Regions from separate parts of the Streptomyces sp. NBC_00683 genome, predicted to be linked through region 3. Evidence: riboswitches for the same ligand, from Rfam matches in the RefSeq annotation. Region 3 holds a riboswitch; each other region holds the start of a gene.
The links. A riboswitch is a leader RNA that binds a small molecule or an ion and turns the genes downstream of it on or off. The one in region 3 is predicted to bind S-adenosylmethionine.

Region 1 (2,260 bases), 2.4 Mb from region 3:
CTGGCGGCGAGGCCCGCGTCGCGGAACGCGTCCAGGCTCGGCCGGATCGTGGCCGACAGGCCGGTCGTCGGGGCGACGGCGTCCAGCGTCTTCAGGCCGTCACCGGTGTTCAGGATGACGGTGGTCAGCGTCGGGTCCAGCAGGCCGGCGTCGATCAGCTTCTTCGTCACACCGACCGTCACACCGCCCGCGGTCTCCGCGAAGATGCCCTCGGTACGGGCCAGCAGCTTGATCGCGTCGACGACCTGCTCGTCGTTGACGTCCTCGACGGCACCGCCGGTGCGCCGGGCGATGTCCAGGACGTACGGGCCGTCGGCCGGGTTGCCGATCGCGAGGGACTTGGCGATCGTGTTCGGCTTCTGCGGCCGTACGACGTCGTGCCCGGCCTTGAAGGCGGTGGAGACCGGGGAGCAGCCCTCGGCCTGGGCACCGAAGATCTTGTACGGCTTGTCCTCGACGAGGCCGAGCTTGATCAGCTCCTGCAGGCCCTTGTCGATCTTCGTGAGCTGCGACCCCGACGCGATCGGGATGACGATCTGGTCGGGCAGCTGCCAGCCGAGCTGCTCGCAGATCTCGTACGCCAGGGTCTTGGAGCCCTCGCCGTAGTACGGGCGGAGGTTGACGTTGACGAAGCCCCAGCCCTCACCGAGCGGGTCGCCGATGAGCTCCGAGCAGAAGCGGTTGACGTCGTCGTAGTTGCCCTCGATGCCGACCAGTTCGCCGCCGTACACCGCGGCCATGACGACCTTGCCCTGCTCCAGGTCGTGCGGGATGAACACGCACGAGCGGAAGCCGGCGCGGGCCGCCGCGGCGCCCACCGCACCGGCGAGGTTGCCGGTGGAGGAGCAGGAGAGGGTGGTGAATCCGAAGGCGCGGGCGGCCTCGACGGCGATCGCGACGACACGGTCCTTGAAGGAGTGCGTCGGGTTGCCGGAGTCGTCCTTGACGTACAGACCGCCGGTGACGCCCAGCTCACGGGCGAGGTTGTCGGCCTTGACCAGCTTCGTGAAGCCGGGGTTGATGTTGGGCTTGCTCGCGACATCGGCCGGAACGGGCAGCAGCGGCGCGTAGCGCCAGATGTTGTCGGGGCCTTCGGCGATGCGCTTCTTGAGCTCTTCGGGGGAGCCGCTCGGCAGGTCGTACGCCACTTCGAGCGGCCCGAAACAGGACGCACAGGCGAAGATGGGACCGAGCTCGAAACGCTCGCCGCATTCGCGGCAGGAAAGTGCTGCGGCGGAACCCAGGTCCACGGCAGAAGAATCGGTGTTCGCTGCAACTGTCTGAACAGACATGATGGCGGAGGCCCTTTCTCCTCATCTTCCTTGCGGCGTATTTCGCCACAAGACGGAATTGGCACCTTCCCTACCGTGACCTCGCGGTCGGCAGGAGGGTTGCCGGGACTTCAACGGGCCGTTCCCTCAGTCCCTCTGGATGAGCGCTATGGCACCGGACCATCGATCCGGGCATTTATTCGCGGACCGACCCCGACATGCGAGGGTCATCCGCGTTGTTCAAGACTGTAACCGAAGCCCCGGACGATTGAGATAGTCGTCCGAACCGCGAGATGGATCACATACAGGGAGTATCGACCGTGCTGGAAGAGGTGGAACGCTGGCTGACCAGGCGTTCCTGGTCGGCCGATGACCGCCCGCTCGACCGCCTCACGGCCGCGCGTGCGAGGGATCCGCACCGCGCCCGGGTGAGCGTCGTGCTGCCCGCCCTGAACGAGGAGGAGACGGTCGGCGCGATCGTCGAGGAGATCCGGCGCGAGCTGATGGAGAAGGTCCGGCTCGTCGACGAACTGGTGGTGATCGACTCCGGTTCCACCGACGCCACCGCCGCGGTGGCACGCCGGGCCGGTGCCAGGGTGGTGCACCGGGACGCGATACTCCCCCGGATACCGGCCGTACCCGGCAAGGGCGAGGTGCTGTGGCGGTCACTGCTGGTGACCAGCGGCGAGATCGTCTGCTTCATCGACGCCGACCTCAAGGACTTCTCCGCGGACTTCGTCTCCGGCATCGTCGGCCCCCTGCTGACCGACCCCGAGGTCCAGTTCGTCAAGGCCATGTACGACCGCCCTCTGGGAGAAGCCGCAGGCCAGGGCGGTCGGGTCACCGAACTTGTGGCACGCCCGCTGCTCAATCTCCACTGGCCGCAGCTGGCCGGCTTCGTCCAGCCGCTGGGCGGCGAGTACGCCGTACGCCGCTCCCTGCTCGAACGGCTCCCCTTCCCCGTCGGTTACGGAGTGGAGCTGGGCCTG
Region 2 (2,260 bases), 4.8 Mb from region 3:
GGCGTTGAGGGACCGCTCGCCCGGCTCGGCCTCCGGGGCACCGCACTCGCCCGGGTCCTGCGGCTCACTGCCCAGCAGGGTCCGTACGAGCGGGTGGGCGCAGAACAGGCCGTCGCGGACCCCGATGCCGTACTCCGCGGAGAGCGCCGCGGCGAAGTGCGAGCTGTTCCAGCCCTCGACCACGAAGGAGATGACGCCGACCCTCGGGGCGTCGTCGCCGAACAGGGAGAGCACCTTGACCGCGGGGACCTCGGCCAGGCCTTCACGGACCCGGGTGACGAGCTGCTGCTCACGCGCGACGAGCTGGTCGAACCCGGCCTCGGTCAGGGCCTTGCAGGCAGCGGCGATGGAGTAGACGCCGATCACGTTGGGCGATCCGGCCTCGTGCCGGGCCGCCGTGGTGTGCCACTCCACGTCCACTCCGCCGTCGGCGCGCCGGGCGACCTTGCGGGAGGCGCCGCCGCCCGCGAGATACGGCTCCGCGTCCCGCAGCCAGTCGGCCCGGCCCGCGAGGACGCCCGAGCCGAACGGCGCGTACAGCTTGTGCCCGGAGAAGGCGACCCAGTCGACGTCCAGTTCCGCGATGTCCACCGGGTGATGGGGGGCCAGCTGCGCGGCGTCGAGGACGATCCGGGCACCGTGCGCGTGGGCGGCGGCGGCCAGTTCCTTCACCGGCCACAGTTCACCGGTGACGTTCGACGCGCCGGTGACACAGACCAGTGCGGGCCCGTAGGGGTCGCGGTCGGCCAGCGCACGCTCCAGCGTCACGACTGCCTCGGCGGGGGTCCTGGGGGCGTCGAGGTACGTCACCCGGGCGTCGCGCCAGGGCAGCAGCGAGGCGTGGTGCTCGGTCTCGAACACGAACACCTGGCAGTTGGCGGGAAGCACGGCGGCCAGCAGGTTGAGGGAGTCCGTCGTCGAGCGGGTGAAGACCACCTGGTCCTCGGCGCGGCAGCCGAGGAACTCCGCGACGGTGACGCGGCTGCTCTCGAAGAGGTCCGTGGAGAGCTGCGAGAGGTAGCCGGCGCCGCGGTGCACGCTGCCGTAGTACGGGGCGTAGGCGGCCACGTCGTCCCATACCCGCTGCAGGGCCGGGGCGCTCGCCGCGTAGTCGAGGGCGGCATAGGTGACTTCGCCTCCCGTAACCAGCGGAACGGTGACATCCGCACCCAGAACCGGCAGCGGGGCACAAATGGACTGGTCGGCGGCAGCGGTGGAGACAGACATGGCGAACTCCCGTAACAGGCAGGCGAAATCCCGGCGCCGGCAGATACGCGGCAGCGCAGGGAAAAGAGAAAAGGGTGCGCGGAGAAGGGCGTTGAGCCCTATCGCATTCGCTTGCTCACAAGAGGCTCCCTGGGGACCAGGACCCCGGGGGATGGCATTCACAGATGCCTAGGGGCCCGCGCTTGCCACAGACCTCGCTGCCTGCGGCCTGGTCTTCACCCGGGGCACCCCGCCACGGACGGAGGGTTGCCGGACAGCGAGCCGGGGCTTATTCGCTGTCACTCATGACCTGCGCAGCATCTTGCCATACGTGGCCACATGCGCAAGAGCGCAGTCCGCGATCCGGACTGCGCCCCGCCTCACACTGCCCGCCCTCAGGCGTTGCTGGCAGCCACCCAGCGCTCCAGCGCCCGCTTGGCGGCACCTGAGTCGATCGATTCCGCGGCCTTCGCGATGCCGGCCGCGATCTGCTCGTTCAGCGTGCCCTCGCCCGGGTCGAGCGCGACCAGCGCGGCGGCGGAGTTGAGGAGCACCGCCTCGCGTACGGGACCTGTCTCCCCGTCCAGCATCCGCCGGGCGACGTCCGCGTTGTACGAGGCGTCGGCACCGCGCAGCGCCGAGACCGGTACCAGGTCCAGGCCGACGTCCCGCGGGTCGAACGCCTCTTCGCGCACGGCACCGTCCCGGACGACCCAGACCCGGGAGGTCGCCGTGGTGGTCAGCTCGTCGAGGCCGTCGTCGCCCCGGAAGACCAGCGCCGAATTGCCCCGGTCGGCGAGCACTCCGGCGACGATGGGCGCCATCTTGAGGTCGGCGACACCGACGGCCTGGGAGCGCACCTGGGCGGGGTTGGTGAGCGGGCCGAGGATGTTGAAGGTGGTCGGCGTGCCGAGCTCCTTGCGGGCCCTCGCCGCGTGCCGCAGCGCGGGGTGGAACTTCACCGCGAAGCAGAAGGTGATGCCCGCTTCCTCGGCGACCCGGACGACGCCCTGCGGGGTCAGCTCCAGGTTGACGCCGAGCTTCTCGAGCACGT
Region 3 (2,260 bases):
CGAGCCGAAGGACGAGACGGCGTAGTACATCAGGTACTTGCCGCCGCGATAGGAGATGTCTGGTGCCCAGGGGTCCGACGCGGACGAGTAGTTCTTCCACCAGCTCGGCTTCGTCGTGAAGGCGTTGCCCGACCGGCCGAAGGCGGTGCGGTCGGTGGAGGTGCGGAGCTGGAGGCCTTCGCCGGTGGAGTAGAGCAGGTACTGGCCGGACGTGCTCCGGATCATGGAGGGGTCGTGGACGACGATGTCGCCGTTGACGACACCGGGGTTGGGGTACGCGGACGCGCTGGTCGGAACGAGCGCCAGCAGGAGTGCGGCGGGGAGGGCGGCGAGGGTCCTTCGCGGAATTCTTCTCGGAATGCGGCTCATCAGGAGACCTTCTTCGGTCGTGTCGGGGTACCCGGCAGTCGTCACCGAGGGGACAGGAGGTTGCCATGCGCATGACATTCACTTGTTCGACTGATCGAACGGCGCCCGTAACTTCGGACGGGCGATCAGGACGGGACCGTAGAATCGAACACGTCTTGCGTCAACGGATTGAGCACGTATTCAACGAAAACCCGGACCCTGTCCGGTATCGCGAACGGACCGGCCCGCCCTCATCGGGCGGTACCGGCCGAACGCGACTGTTCCTGGGGCCTGTTGACTACAGCCCGTAGGTGAAGTTCCCGCGGCCCGTGTGCTGCGGATCGGGTGCGGTGGTCCCGCACAGCGGACCGCCCTCGGTTCCGACGTTCACGAGGCCGGTCGCCTCACCGTCGAGGCCGACGAACCGCAGCGCGTGCCAGCGGGGCAGCCAGTACACGCGCCCGCGGTGGTCCGTGAGCAACTCCCGCAGGTCGGCGGGGGCGTGCATCCATACCTCGGGGAGGCCGCCGGGGTGTTCGAAGGCCGCGCGCAGCACCAGCCAGCCGTCGTCGCGGACATCGCCCGCGGTCAGCAGGAGTTCCACCGCCTGGCCGGGTTCCTGTACGCACTTCTTGGCGTGGATCCAGTGCACGTGGTGGCCGGGCGCGTACCGCGAGCAGGCGTCGTGGTGAATGAGGTGAGGGAGCATGGCTGTCGTCGCCTTCCGGGGTCCTGGACCCCGGGGGCCCGTCCCCGGTGGTCCGCTGTTCCCCGCACGGTGCCGCGCGGGGCGGGTCGTCACCCGGAGCACCCGCAGCGGAGCGGGGTGCCGTCCAGCGAGCCGGGGCTTTCCACTGGAACTCATGACCCGTCAAAAGCGTAACAGGAGCCGGGAGGACGCCGGGGGCCGCGCGCAACCCCCGCGTACGGGCGCGACGCCTCCCCGCCCGTACGCTTCCGGCTCCCCTGCGCAGGTCCTCCTCGTCGAAGCCGCCTCAGCCGTGCAGCAGGACGGGGAAGGCCTCCATGTCGTTCTGCGTCATCACCGGAAGCTTGCGGATCTCGTCGTCCGGTATCGCGAGCTTGAGCGCGGGGAAGCGCGCGAAGAGGGCGGGGAGTGCGATGCCGGCCTCCACCCGTGACAGTGCCGCACCGGGGCAGATGTGGGGGCCGTGACCGAAGGTCATGTGCCGGATCGGTGTCGGACGGGTGATGTCGAAGGAATCGGCGTCCTCGCCGTGCTGTTCGGCGTCGCGTCCGATGACCCGGTAGGAGATGACGACGCCCTCCCCCGCGGCGATCACCTGGTCACCGACCTGGATGTCCTCGGTGGCGAAACGCATCAGCAGGTGTGTGGTGGGCGTGTCCCAGCGCAGCGTCTCCTCGACCACCGTCTCCCACGGGATCTCCCCGTCGAGCACCTTCTGCAGCTGGTCGGGGTGGGCGAGCAGGGCGCGTACCGCGTTGAGGATGAGGCCGATCGTGGTCTCGTGCCCGGCGGCCACCATGGCCTTGAGGTTGCCGACGACCTCCTCCTCGGTGAGGGGCTCGCCGCCCTCGTCGGCCAGGATCAGGGCGCTGGTGAGGTCGTCGGTGGCCCGCGCCGTCTTCTCGCGTACGAGGTCGGTGTAGAAGACGTCCAGTTCCTGCAGCAGCGCCAGGCGCTCCTCCTGCGGGGTGAGCATGGAGAAGAAGGCCTTGTACTGCTTCGTCAGCATCGGGAACTGATCCTCGTCCACCCCCATCAGCAGCCCGACGACCCGCATCGGCAGCGGCTGGGCGAAGACGGCCTTGAGGTCGACGACACCTTCCTTGCCCTGCTCGGCGAGCGAGTCGAGGAGCTCCTCGGTGAACTTCTCGATGGCGGGGCGGACCGCCTCGAGCCGGCGCGGCGTGAGTGCCTGGGAGGTCT

Region 1: another riboswitch for S-adenosylmethionine. It lies ahead of thrC (threonine synthase); the one in region 3 lies ahead of OG257_RS06575 (hypothetical protein).
Region 2: another riboswitch for S-adenosylmethionine. It lies ahead of OG257_RS27900 (aminotransferase class V-fold PLP-dependent enzyme); the one in region 3 lies ahead of OG257_RS06575 (hypothetical protein).

Annotation. Positions count from the first base shown of each region.
Region 1 is NZ_CP109013.1:3,909,373-3,911,632, forward strand. Features, by position in the region: gene thrC (threonine synthase) at 1-1,292, opposite strand, end outside; SAM riboswitch class I at 1,311-1,438, opposite strand; gene OG257_RS17405 (glucosyl-3-phosphoglycerate synthase) at 1,592-2,260, shown strand, end outside.
Region 2 is NZ_CP109013.1:6,252,268-6,254,527, reverse strand. Features, by position in the region: gene OG257_RS27900 (aminotransferase class V-fold PLP-dependent enzyme) at 1-1,227, opposite strand, end outside; SAM riboswitch class IV at 1,401-1,517, opposite strand; gene trpD (anthranilate phosphoribosyltransferase) at 1,602-2,260, opposite strand, start outside.
Region 3 is NZ_CP109013.1:1,482,975-1,485,234, forward strand. Features, by position in the region: gene OG257_RS06570 (arabinan endo-1,5-alpha-L-arabinosidase) at 1-369, opposite strand, end outside; gene OG257_RS06575 (hypothetical protein) at 647-1,057, opposite strand; SAM riboswitch class IV at 1,107-1,217, opposite strand; gene OG257_RS06580 (cytochrome P450 family protein) at 1,344-2,260, opposite strand, start outside.